2 regions of the Bradyrhizobium sp. Unk1 genome follow, and region 1 is predicted to be linked to the other one. Evidence: predicted binding sites of a transcription regulator. Region 1 holds the regulator's gene; the other holds the start of a gene.
What was found. The regulator PhoB, encoded in region 1, activates phosphate uptake and scavenging genes when phosphate is short. The targets are predictions, from matches to a motif close to TGTCATNNANCTGTCAT.
Positions count from the first base shown of each region.

Region 1 (4,395 bases):
GTGCGAGCGCCGCGTCAGGCCGTTGATGACGGGCACCGTCGCATATTCCGCCAGCTCCAGCAGGGCCTCGTGATTGAGGATGCGGATCATGATGGCGTCGACATAGCGCGACAGCACGCGCGCCGTGTCGGCGATGGTCTCGCCGCGGCCGAGCTGCATCTCGGCGCCGGTCAGCATGATGGGCTCGCCACCGAGCTGGCGCATGGCGACGTCGAACGAGACGCGGGTGCGGGTGGAGGGACGCTCGAAGATCATCGCCAGCGTCTTGCCTTCCAGCGGCTTCACCGGCTGGTGCGCTTTCTGCTTCGCCTTCATGGCGGAGGAGGCCGCGAGCATGCTCTTGAGCTCCGACAGCGGGAGCTCGTTGATATCCAGAAAGTGCTTCGGGGACTTGCTCATCAGCTTGCCGCCCGCTTGGTCTGACTGGACGAGATCGCGGCGCAGGCGCGTTCGAGCCGACCGACGCTGTCCTCGATTTCGGCTTCGGTGACGATCAAGGGCGGCAGGAAGCGCACGACATTGTCGCCGGCGCCGACCGTGAGCAATTTCTCGTTGCGCAGCGCCGCGCCGAGATCGCCTGACGGCACCACGGCCTTGATGCCGATCAGAAGGCCTTCGCCGCGCACTTCGCTGACGATGTCAGGATAACGATCGATCACGGAGGCGAGCTTCTGCTTGAGCAGCAGCGACATCTTCTGCACGTGATCGAAGAAGCCGGGCTTGAGCATGACGTCGAGCACGGCGTTGGCAGCCGAGATCGCGAGCGGATTGCCGCCGAAGGTCGAGCCGTGCGAGCCGGGCCCCATGCCGGCAGCCGCGTCCGCGGTCGCCAGCACCGCGCCGATCGGGAAGCCGCCGCCAAGCGCCTTGGCCAGCGACATCACGTCAGGCGTGACGCCGGTGCGGCGATGCGCGAACAGATCGCCGGTGCGGCCCATGCCGGTCTGCACCTCGTCGAACGCGAGCAGCAGACCCTTCTCGTCGCAGAGCTGGCGCAACGCCCTCAGGAAGGCGGGCGTTGCCGAACGCACGCCGCCCTCGCCCTGGATCGGCTCAATCAGGATGCCGGCGGTCTGCGGACCGATCGCCTTCTTGACGGCTTCGATATCACCATGCGGGACCTGGTCGAAGCCGTCCATCGGCGGGCCGAACCCCTCGAGATATTTTGCCGAACCGGTCGCGGCGAGCGTTGCCAGCGTGCGGCCGTGGAAGGCGCCTTCGAAGGTGATGATGCGGTAACGTTCCGGATGCCCCTTTGAGAAGTGATGATGGCGGACCAGCTTGATCACACCTTCCAGCGCTTCAGCGCCGGAATTGCAGAAGAACACGAAGTCCGCGAAGCTTTCATTGCACAGACGCGCGGCAAGCTTCTCGCCGTCCGGGCTCTGGAACAGGTTCGACATGTGCCAGAGTTTGGTGGCCTGCTCCTGCAACGCCTTGACCAACGCAGGATGAGCATGGCCGAGCGCATTCACCGCCACGCCCGAGGTGAAATCGAGATAGCGATCGCCGTTGGTCGCAATCAGCCAGCAGCCTTCGCCGCGCTCGAAACCGAGGTCGGACCTGGCGAAAACGGGGAGCAAGTGCGGCGCTGCGCTGTTAGTCATGACGATCACTTGAATGTTGCGGACGGTGTGAGCGTGCATTGCGCAACGCACCATTGACCGGCCCGGAAAACGAAACGTGCCGCCTTTTAAGGGCGGCACGCACGACTATCTTATGCCTGGTGAAACCGGTGTCAATGCCGCCCGGAAAGCCTCGCGAAACGCAGAATCCGTAGTCTTGCGGTGTCGATTTTGCGTATTTCCGCCACGGAACATGTGGAAGCGAGTCGGCGGACTCTTGCGCGTGAGTCACGCCATATTGTAGCGTTTGGCTTGTCAGATACGACATCTCGTGCAGCAGTTCTGATCCTCTAAGTCCTCATGTACCGGCGTAAGCGTTCGGGCGCATCTGGCGCGCCCGGCGAGCCTTAAGGGATTCTGGCGGCACGGGTTTTTCGAAGCTTAGGCATTCGCCGTGCGGCCGCCAGGATGGCAGGCGCCGGCGAAGGAAAGGGTGCAATGACCGTTTTGACCTGGTCGGATGATCGCGTCGAGCAGCTGAAAAAGCTCTGGGAGGCCGGACTTTCGGCCAGCCAGATCGCCGCTGAACTCGGGAATGTGACCCGCAATGCCGTGATCGGCAAGGTGCACCGGCTCGGCCTGTCGGGCCGCGCCAAGAGCCCTTCATCGGCAGCGCCCCGGCCGCGCAAGGCGCGCCCCGCCCAGCACATGATGCGGGTGACCCGCCCGATCGCGCGCGGCAACACCGCGCTGGCGCAGGCCTTCGAGGTCGAGGTCGAGGCCGAACCGGTCACCTACGACAACGTCGTGCCGATGAGCCAGCGGCTGTCGCTGCTGGAGCTGAACGAGGCCACCTGCCACTGGCCGGTCGGCGATCCCTCGAGCCCGGATTTCTTCTTCTGCGGCGGCAAGGCGCTCTCCGGCCTGCCCTACTGCGCCCAGCACTCGCGCGTGGCGTATCAGCCCGCGGCCGATCGCCGTCGCGCGCCGGCGAAGCCGGGTCCGCGCTGAGTTAGCTCCAGACAACCTTGTCCCGGCACAGGGCTGGGACGATCGAGCAAGAAAAAAGCGCGCCACCCGGCGCGCTTTTTGTTTGCTGGCTTGCGGCGGACCCTACGCCTGCTCCGCCTTCGCAAAGCGATCGTCCAGTGCGTAGCCCGCGCCGCGGACGGTGCGGATCGGGTCCTGCTCGCGGCCGAGATTGAGCAGCTTGCGCAGGCGGCCGATATGGACGTCGACGGTGCGCTCGTCGATGTAGATGTCACGGCCCCAGACGCTGTCGAGCAGCTGCTCGCGCGAGAACACGCGGCCGGGATGCTCCAGGAAGAACTCCAGCAGGCGATATTCGGTTGGACCGAGATCGATCGGCCGGCCCGAACGCGCCACGCGGCGCTTGTCGCGGTCGAGCTCGATGTCGCCATAGGCGAGCACCGTGGCGAGCCGCTCCGGGCTGGCGCGCCTGAGCAGGCCCTTCACGCGTGCCAGCAGCTCCGGCACCGAGAACGGCTTGACGATGTAGTCATCGGCGCCGGTCGCAAGGCCCCGCACCCGCTCGCTCTCCTCGCCACGCGCGGTGAGCATGATGATCGGGAGCTGCTTGGTCTCGGGCCGGGTGCGCAGCCGCCGGCACAGCTCGATGCCGGAGAGGCCCGGCAGCATCCAGTCGAGCACGATCAAATCGGGGATGTGCTCCTTGAGGCGGGTGTCGGCATCGTCGCCGCGCATCACCGTCTCGACGTCATAGCCGTCGCCTTCGAGGTTGTAGCGGAGAAGCTCGGTGAGAGCTTCCTCGTCCTCAACCACCATAATGCGTGCGCCCATGGTGTCGTCGCTCCTTAAGTGTTCGGGACCGTCGTGGCGAAGGTCGTCATGTCGCCCTTCGGCCGCTTGTCGGTGATCGCCTGGCCCTCGATCATGTAGAACACGGTCTCGGCGATGTTGGTGGCGTGGTCACCGATGCGCTCGATGTTCTTGGCGCAGAACATCAGATGGATGCAGAACGAGATGTTGCGCGGATCCTCCATCATGTAGGTGAGGAGCTCGCGGAACAGCGAGGTGCAGATGGCGTCGACTTCCTCGTCGCCCTTCCACACCGCCATCGCCGCCGGCAGATCGTGCGCGGCATAGGCATCCAGCACCGACTTGACCTGCTGCTGCACGAGGTCGGTCATGTGCTCCAGGCCGCGGAACAGCTTGAGCGGATGGAAATCGGTCTCCAGCGCCGCGACGCGCTTGCCCATGTTCTTGGCGAGGTCGCCGATCCGCTCGAGATCGGTCGCGACGCGCATGGCGCCGACGATCTCGCGCAGATCCACCGCCATCGGCTGGCGGCGCGCGATGGTGAGCACGGCGCGCTCCTCGATCTTCTTCTGAAGCGCGTCGAGCTCGGCGTCGATGGTGACGACACGCTGGCCGAGCGCGACGTCACGGCGGATCAGCGCGTCGACGGAATCGACGATCATGCGCTCGGCGATGCCGCCCATCTCGGCGACCAGGCGCGTGAGCTCCTGGAGGTCGGTGTCGAAGGCCTTTGCGGTATGTTCAGAACCCATGTTCCGTCTCCTCAGCCGAACCGGCCGGTGATGTAATCCTGCGTGCGCCGGTCGGTCGGCGACGTGAAGATCTTGCTGGTGTCGTCGAACTCGATCAGCTCGCCGAGATACATGAAGGCGGTCTTGTCGGAGACGCGCGCCGCCTGCTGCATGTTGTGGGTGACGATCGCGATCGTGTAGTTCTCGGACAGCTCCTGGATCAGTTCCTCGACCTTCGCGGTCGAGATCGGGTCGAGCGCCGAGCAGGGCTCGTCGAACAGGATCACCTCGGGCCGCAC
Region 1 covers NZ_JCAMOP010000037.1:42,198-46,592, reverse strand. Annotated here, with positions in the region: gene argF (ornithine carbamoyltransferase) at 1-399, opposite strand, end outside; gene AC5ZFO_RS35545 (aspartate aminotransferase family protein) at 399-1,607, opposite strand; gene AC5ZFO_RS35540 (GcrA family cell cycle regulator) at 2,064-2,576, shown strand; gene phoB (phosphate regulon transcriptional regulator PhoB) at 2,679-3,386, opposite strand; gene phoU (phosphate signaling complex protein PhoU) at 3,401-4,117, opposite strand; gene pstB (phosphate ABC transporter ATP-binding protein PstB) at 4,129-4,395, opposite strand, start outside.

Region 2 (4,395 bases), on a different contig from region 1:
CTCTCCAGCTCCTGCGACAGCGAGCGGCGGTCGGTGATATCCTCGAACACGAGCATCAGGAATTCGGGCTTGTTGCTCTCGTTGCGGACCACGATCCGGATCGAGGCAACCATGCGCCGTTCACCGGCGCGGTCAACTTCGAATTCATTGCGGAACTGGCCGTCCGACGAATTCAGCGCCGCCTTGTCGGCCGCCTCGATGCTGGCCGCCGAGATGGGCGCGAACAGCTCCCGCGCATTCTTGCCGACGGCGTGGTCGCGCGAGAACCCCCAGAACCGTTCATAGGCGCTGTTGGCGAAGATGTAACGACCGTCCTCGATGTTCTTCGCGGCGACGCAGGCCGGCACGTTGTCCAGCACGGTTTCCAGGAATTGCTTGGTGGAGGCGAGCTGCCGTGACAGCTTGCGCTGATCGCTGACGTCCAGATGCGTCGCGACCGAGCCGCCGTTCGGCAACACGAAATATTTCACCAGGATGGCGCGGCCATCAGGCAGTTCGGTGATCAGGCCGTTGGCGCTCGCCGCCTTCTCGTAGAACTCGTCGTCGGAGACACCGCCGAGGACGTCGCGCTTGCGCCTGAGTTCGAGGATGTCGTAGCCGGTCATGCCGGTCCACAGGTCCGAGCGCGCCAGGCCGTAGATCTCGAGATAGCGGTCGTTGCAGAACATGATGCGTCGTTGCGCATCCGTCATCACCACGCCCTGGTTGAGATTGTTCATGGCGGAGGAGACGAAGGCGTTGCGCCGCAGCTGCAAGCGCCTGGTGCGACGCAGCGAGGAATGGATCCATAGCGCGATGGCGGCCAGGAACGCACAGACGACGATGCCGCCGATCAGCGCTTCCCAGACCAAATTGGGATCGAGCTTGCCGAGATAGCTCGGCGGGGCGAAGCTGTCCGCGAGCGCGAAGGCGCGCGCGGGCGCGACCGCGCTGCCCAGGCACACGACGGCCTGCACAGCAATCGGAAGCGTGCTGCCCACGTGCCAGTTCTTCTCAGCCATCAGCCACCCGCGATTTCAACGTCGGATTGTCTGGCTTCACGGGTTTGGATCGGGTAAACGCCTGTACGCGCAACAGAAAAATGTGACGCCAAATACGGCAATTGCCCTGACATGATAAATGTTTCCTTAATGGAAAACGGCCCGGCGCCGTGGTTCTCGGGCCTGATGCCACCGATGCTTTCAACGGATAAACTGCACAACCATGGATAGGGTCGATTGCGTCGTCATCGGAGCTGGCGTCGTCGGGCTCGCGGTGGCTCGAAAGCTTGCCCAGGCCGGGCGCGAGGTGATCGTGCTCGAGGAAGCCGAGGCCATCGGCACCATTACCTCCTCGCGCAACAGCGAGGTGATCCATGCCGGGATCTATTACCGCGCCGGCAGCTGGATGGCGCGCATGTGCGTCAGCGGCAAGCATGCGCTGTATCGCTACTGCGGCGAGCGCGGCATCCCGCACAAGAATTGCGGCAAGCTGATCGTCGCGACCAGCGCCAAGGAGACCGAGAAGCTGCAATCGATCAAGGCGCATGCCGAGGCCAATGGCGTGCTCGACATGCAGCTGCTCACCGGCGAGGCCGCACGCGCGCTGGAGCCGGCGCTCGCCTGCGATGCCGCGCTGCTCTCGCCATCGACCGGCATCATCGACAGCCACGCCTACATGCTCTCGCTGCGCGGCGAGGCCGAGGCGGCCGGCGCGGCCTTTGCGTTTCACACCCCGCTGATCCGCGCCAAGGCATCAGGCGATGTGATCGAGATCGACGCCGGCGGCGAAGCGCCGATGACGCTGCAATGCGGCCTGCTCGTCAACGCCGCCGGGCTCTCGGCAACAACGGTCGCACGCCACATCGACGGCATGCCGATTGACCGGATTCCGCCGGCCTATCTCGCCAAGGGAAATTATTTCAGCTGCAACGCCAGGGCACCGTTCTCGCACCTGATCTACCCGGTGCCCGAGCCGGGTGGGCTCGGCGTGCACCTGACGCTGGACATGGCCGGGCAGGCACGCTTCGGCCCCGACGTCGAGTGGATCGAGACGATCAATTACGAGGTCGATCCATCACGCGCCGAGCGCTTCTATCCGGCGATCCGGAAATACTGGCCGACGCTGCCCGACGGCGCGCTGATCCCGAGCTATTCAGGCATTCGCCCGAAGATCGTGCCGCCGGCGGTGGCTACGCAGGATTTTCTGATGCAGGGCCCGCGCGATCACGGCGTCGAAGGACTGATCAACCTGTTCGGCATCGAATCGCCGGGGCTGACGTCATCGCTCGCGATCGCGGACCACGTCGCTGAGCTCGCAAACGTCTAGAGCGTTTTCGAAGCGAAGTGGATACCGGCTCGCGTAAAGAACGCCGCGCAAATAGCTTTGCACGGCGCTAACCTTCACGCAGGGATGAGCAATAGCTCTCACCCCTGCGTGAAGGGTAGGTTCAATTCTACGCTGTTACAGGGGTTACTAGTGGAGCGTGTCGCCGGTGTGCTTCAAACGCTCGATCTGGTCCTTGACCATCAACTTCCGTCGCTTCAACTCAACAATTTGCAGGTCGTCTGTTGAAAGGTGCACGAGAGCTTCGTGCAATTCGTTTTCGAGCGTTTTGTGCTTCCGCTCCAATTCAACCAGATGTGCCTGAATTGTCATTCGAAACCTCCTCGGTAGGGGGAAACCTTGGATTCGATCCGGACGAGCAAGTGTACATCACCGATTCGCTCTGTCGATATGTATCCGTCGTCGCAGCGTCATTTTTGAAAATTCATATGTAATGAAGCGTGAGTAAGGAACCACGCTGAAAAAATCCATGATATCAATGTGCTTGCGCAACGTCGCAACGAATCGTCGAAATATCTTGCGAGAGTTCGGTGAGCGGCGGCCCGAGATCGCTTGCGATCACGGCGCGCAAGGACGATAATTTCCACAGGGCATCCACAGCCTTGAATCTCACGCCCATCGGGTTTTCGGCCACCGCGAACATGACCAATGAAGACGAGCGTGAGCTCGAAGCCGAGCTCACCCGGTTGCAGCAAGAACACCGAGATCTCGATGCCGCGATCGATGCGATGCATCAATCGCCTGCCCCCGACCTATTGCGGTTACAACGGTTGAAGAAGCGCAAGCTGTTGTTGCGCGACCGTATCGCGTTCATCGAGGACCAGATCACGCCGGACATCATCGCCTGATCCGCGAAGCCCTTTTGGGGCGCCTCGCGGCATCCGAATCCGCTTGACTCGAAAAGAACAAAATAGGAACATTTGGGTATCCTACCGCCCCAGGAAACGCCCAGGAAACCCCCGAGGACAACGCAGATGTCGGCAACCGCCCTTCTCGACAACAGCCATTATGAACAGGCCTGCGACCAGGCGATCGCAATGTGCGACGGCAACCTGCGCAGCACCATCAAGGCGCTGATCATGGCCAACGAATATCTGGAAGCAGAGCTGGAAGAATTACAGGCGGCGATTTCAGCCGGCTGCATTCCCGAGACCGCACGCAGCAAAGTGCGGAGCAACAGCAGCGCCGCCTGAGTTCAAAGCGCGATCGAGATCGCGCTTTTATTTTTTGAGCATGATCTCGTCGGAAAACCGCTTCACACTTTTCCGGATCATGCTCCATCGGAGCAACGCCATGTCGGATGTGACCTACTACGTTGCAATGCCCTTCCTGATCGATGCCGACGGATCGCCTGTCGCGGGCGCCGCGGAGGAATGCCAGAGCTCGGCGGCCGCGTTGCGGCGCGCCGAGATCCTGGCGCACGGTGCCGGCCATATCGGCGCGGTTGCGTTCAGCCGCAGCGGCGATCCTATGACCGGCGAATTCGGCGACGCGACGCTGCTGCGCAAGTTCGGCAACGTGCCGGAAGATCTGGCCACGCTGTAAGGGTTGTTGCGTGAGCATGATCTCAGCGCAAACGCGGTCCGCGTTTGTCGCGAAGATCGTGCCCTAGTTGCTGACCAGCCTGATCCGCGGCTCGTGCCGGCGGTGCGCCTTGCGCACATACATGGCGGCATCAGCCTCCTCCAGCGCGCAGCCTGCGTCGGACTGCGCCCCCAGCAGCGCGACACCTGCGGAGGCGCCCGCGGTCACGCGCTGACCGCGAAAGGCAAACGACAATTCGTCGATCGCCTGTTCGAAGGTGGCAGCCTTCGCCTTGGCGTCGGTCTCGCTGAGATTCCAGAGCAGCAGCGCAAACTCGTCGCCGCCCAGCCGGCCGACCACGTCCGAGGCACGGACCTGCCGCGTCAGGGTGGCCGCAATCGCCTTGAGCACCTCGTCTCCGGCGGCATGGCCGAAGGAATCGTTGATCGGCTTCAGGCGATCGACGTCGAGGACGATCAGCGCGCCGCTGGCGCGGTAGCGCTTCATGTAGGCGATGGCGCGCGCGAGCTCGCGCTCGAAGCCGCG
Region 2 covers NZ_JCAMOP010000012.1:54,639-59,033, reverse strand. Annotated here, with positions in the region: gene AC5ZFO_RS17010 (sensor domain-containing protein) at 1-1,001, opposite strand, end outside; gene AC5ZFO_RS17005 (NAD(P)/FAD-dependent oxidoreductase) at 1,204-2,307, shown strand; gene AC5ZFO_RS17000 (YdcH family protein) at 2,455-2,637, opposite strand; gene AC5ZFO_RS16995 (YdcH family protein) at 2,967-3,173, shown strand; gene AC5ZFO_RS16990 (hypothetical protein) at 3,300-3,518, shown strand; gene AC5ZFO_RS16985 (hypothetical protein) at 3,619-3,870, shown strand; gene AC5ZFO_RS16980 (GGDEF domain-containing protein) at 3,934-4,395, opposite strand, start outside.
Region 2: a site for PhoB is predicted at 2,723-2,739, ahead of AC5ZFO_RS17000 (YdcH family protein). Genes of this name have one in related genera too.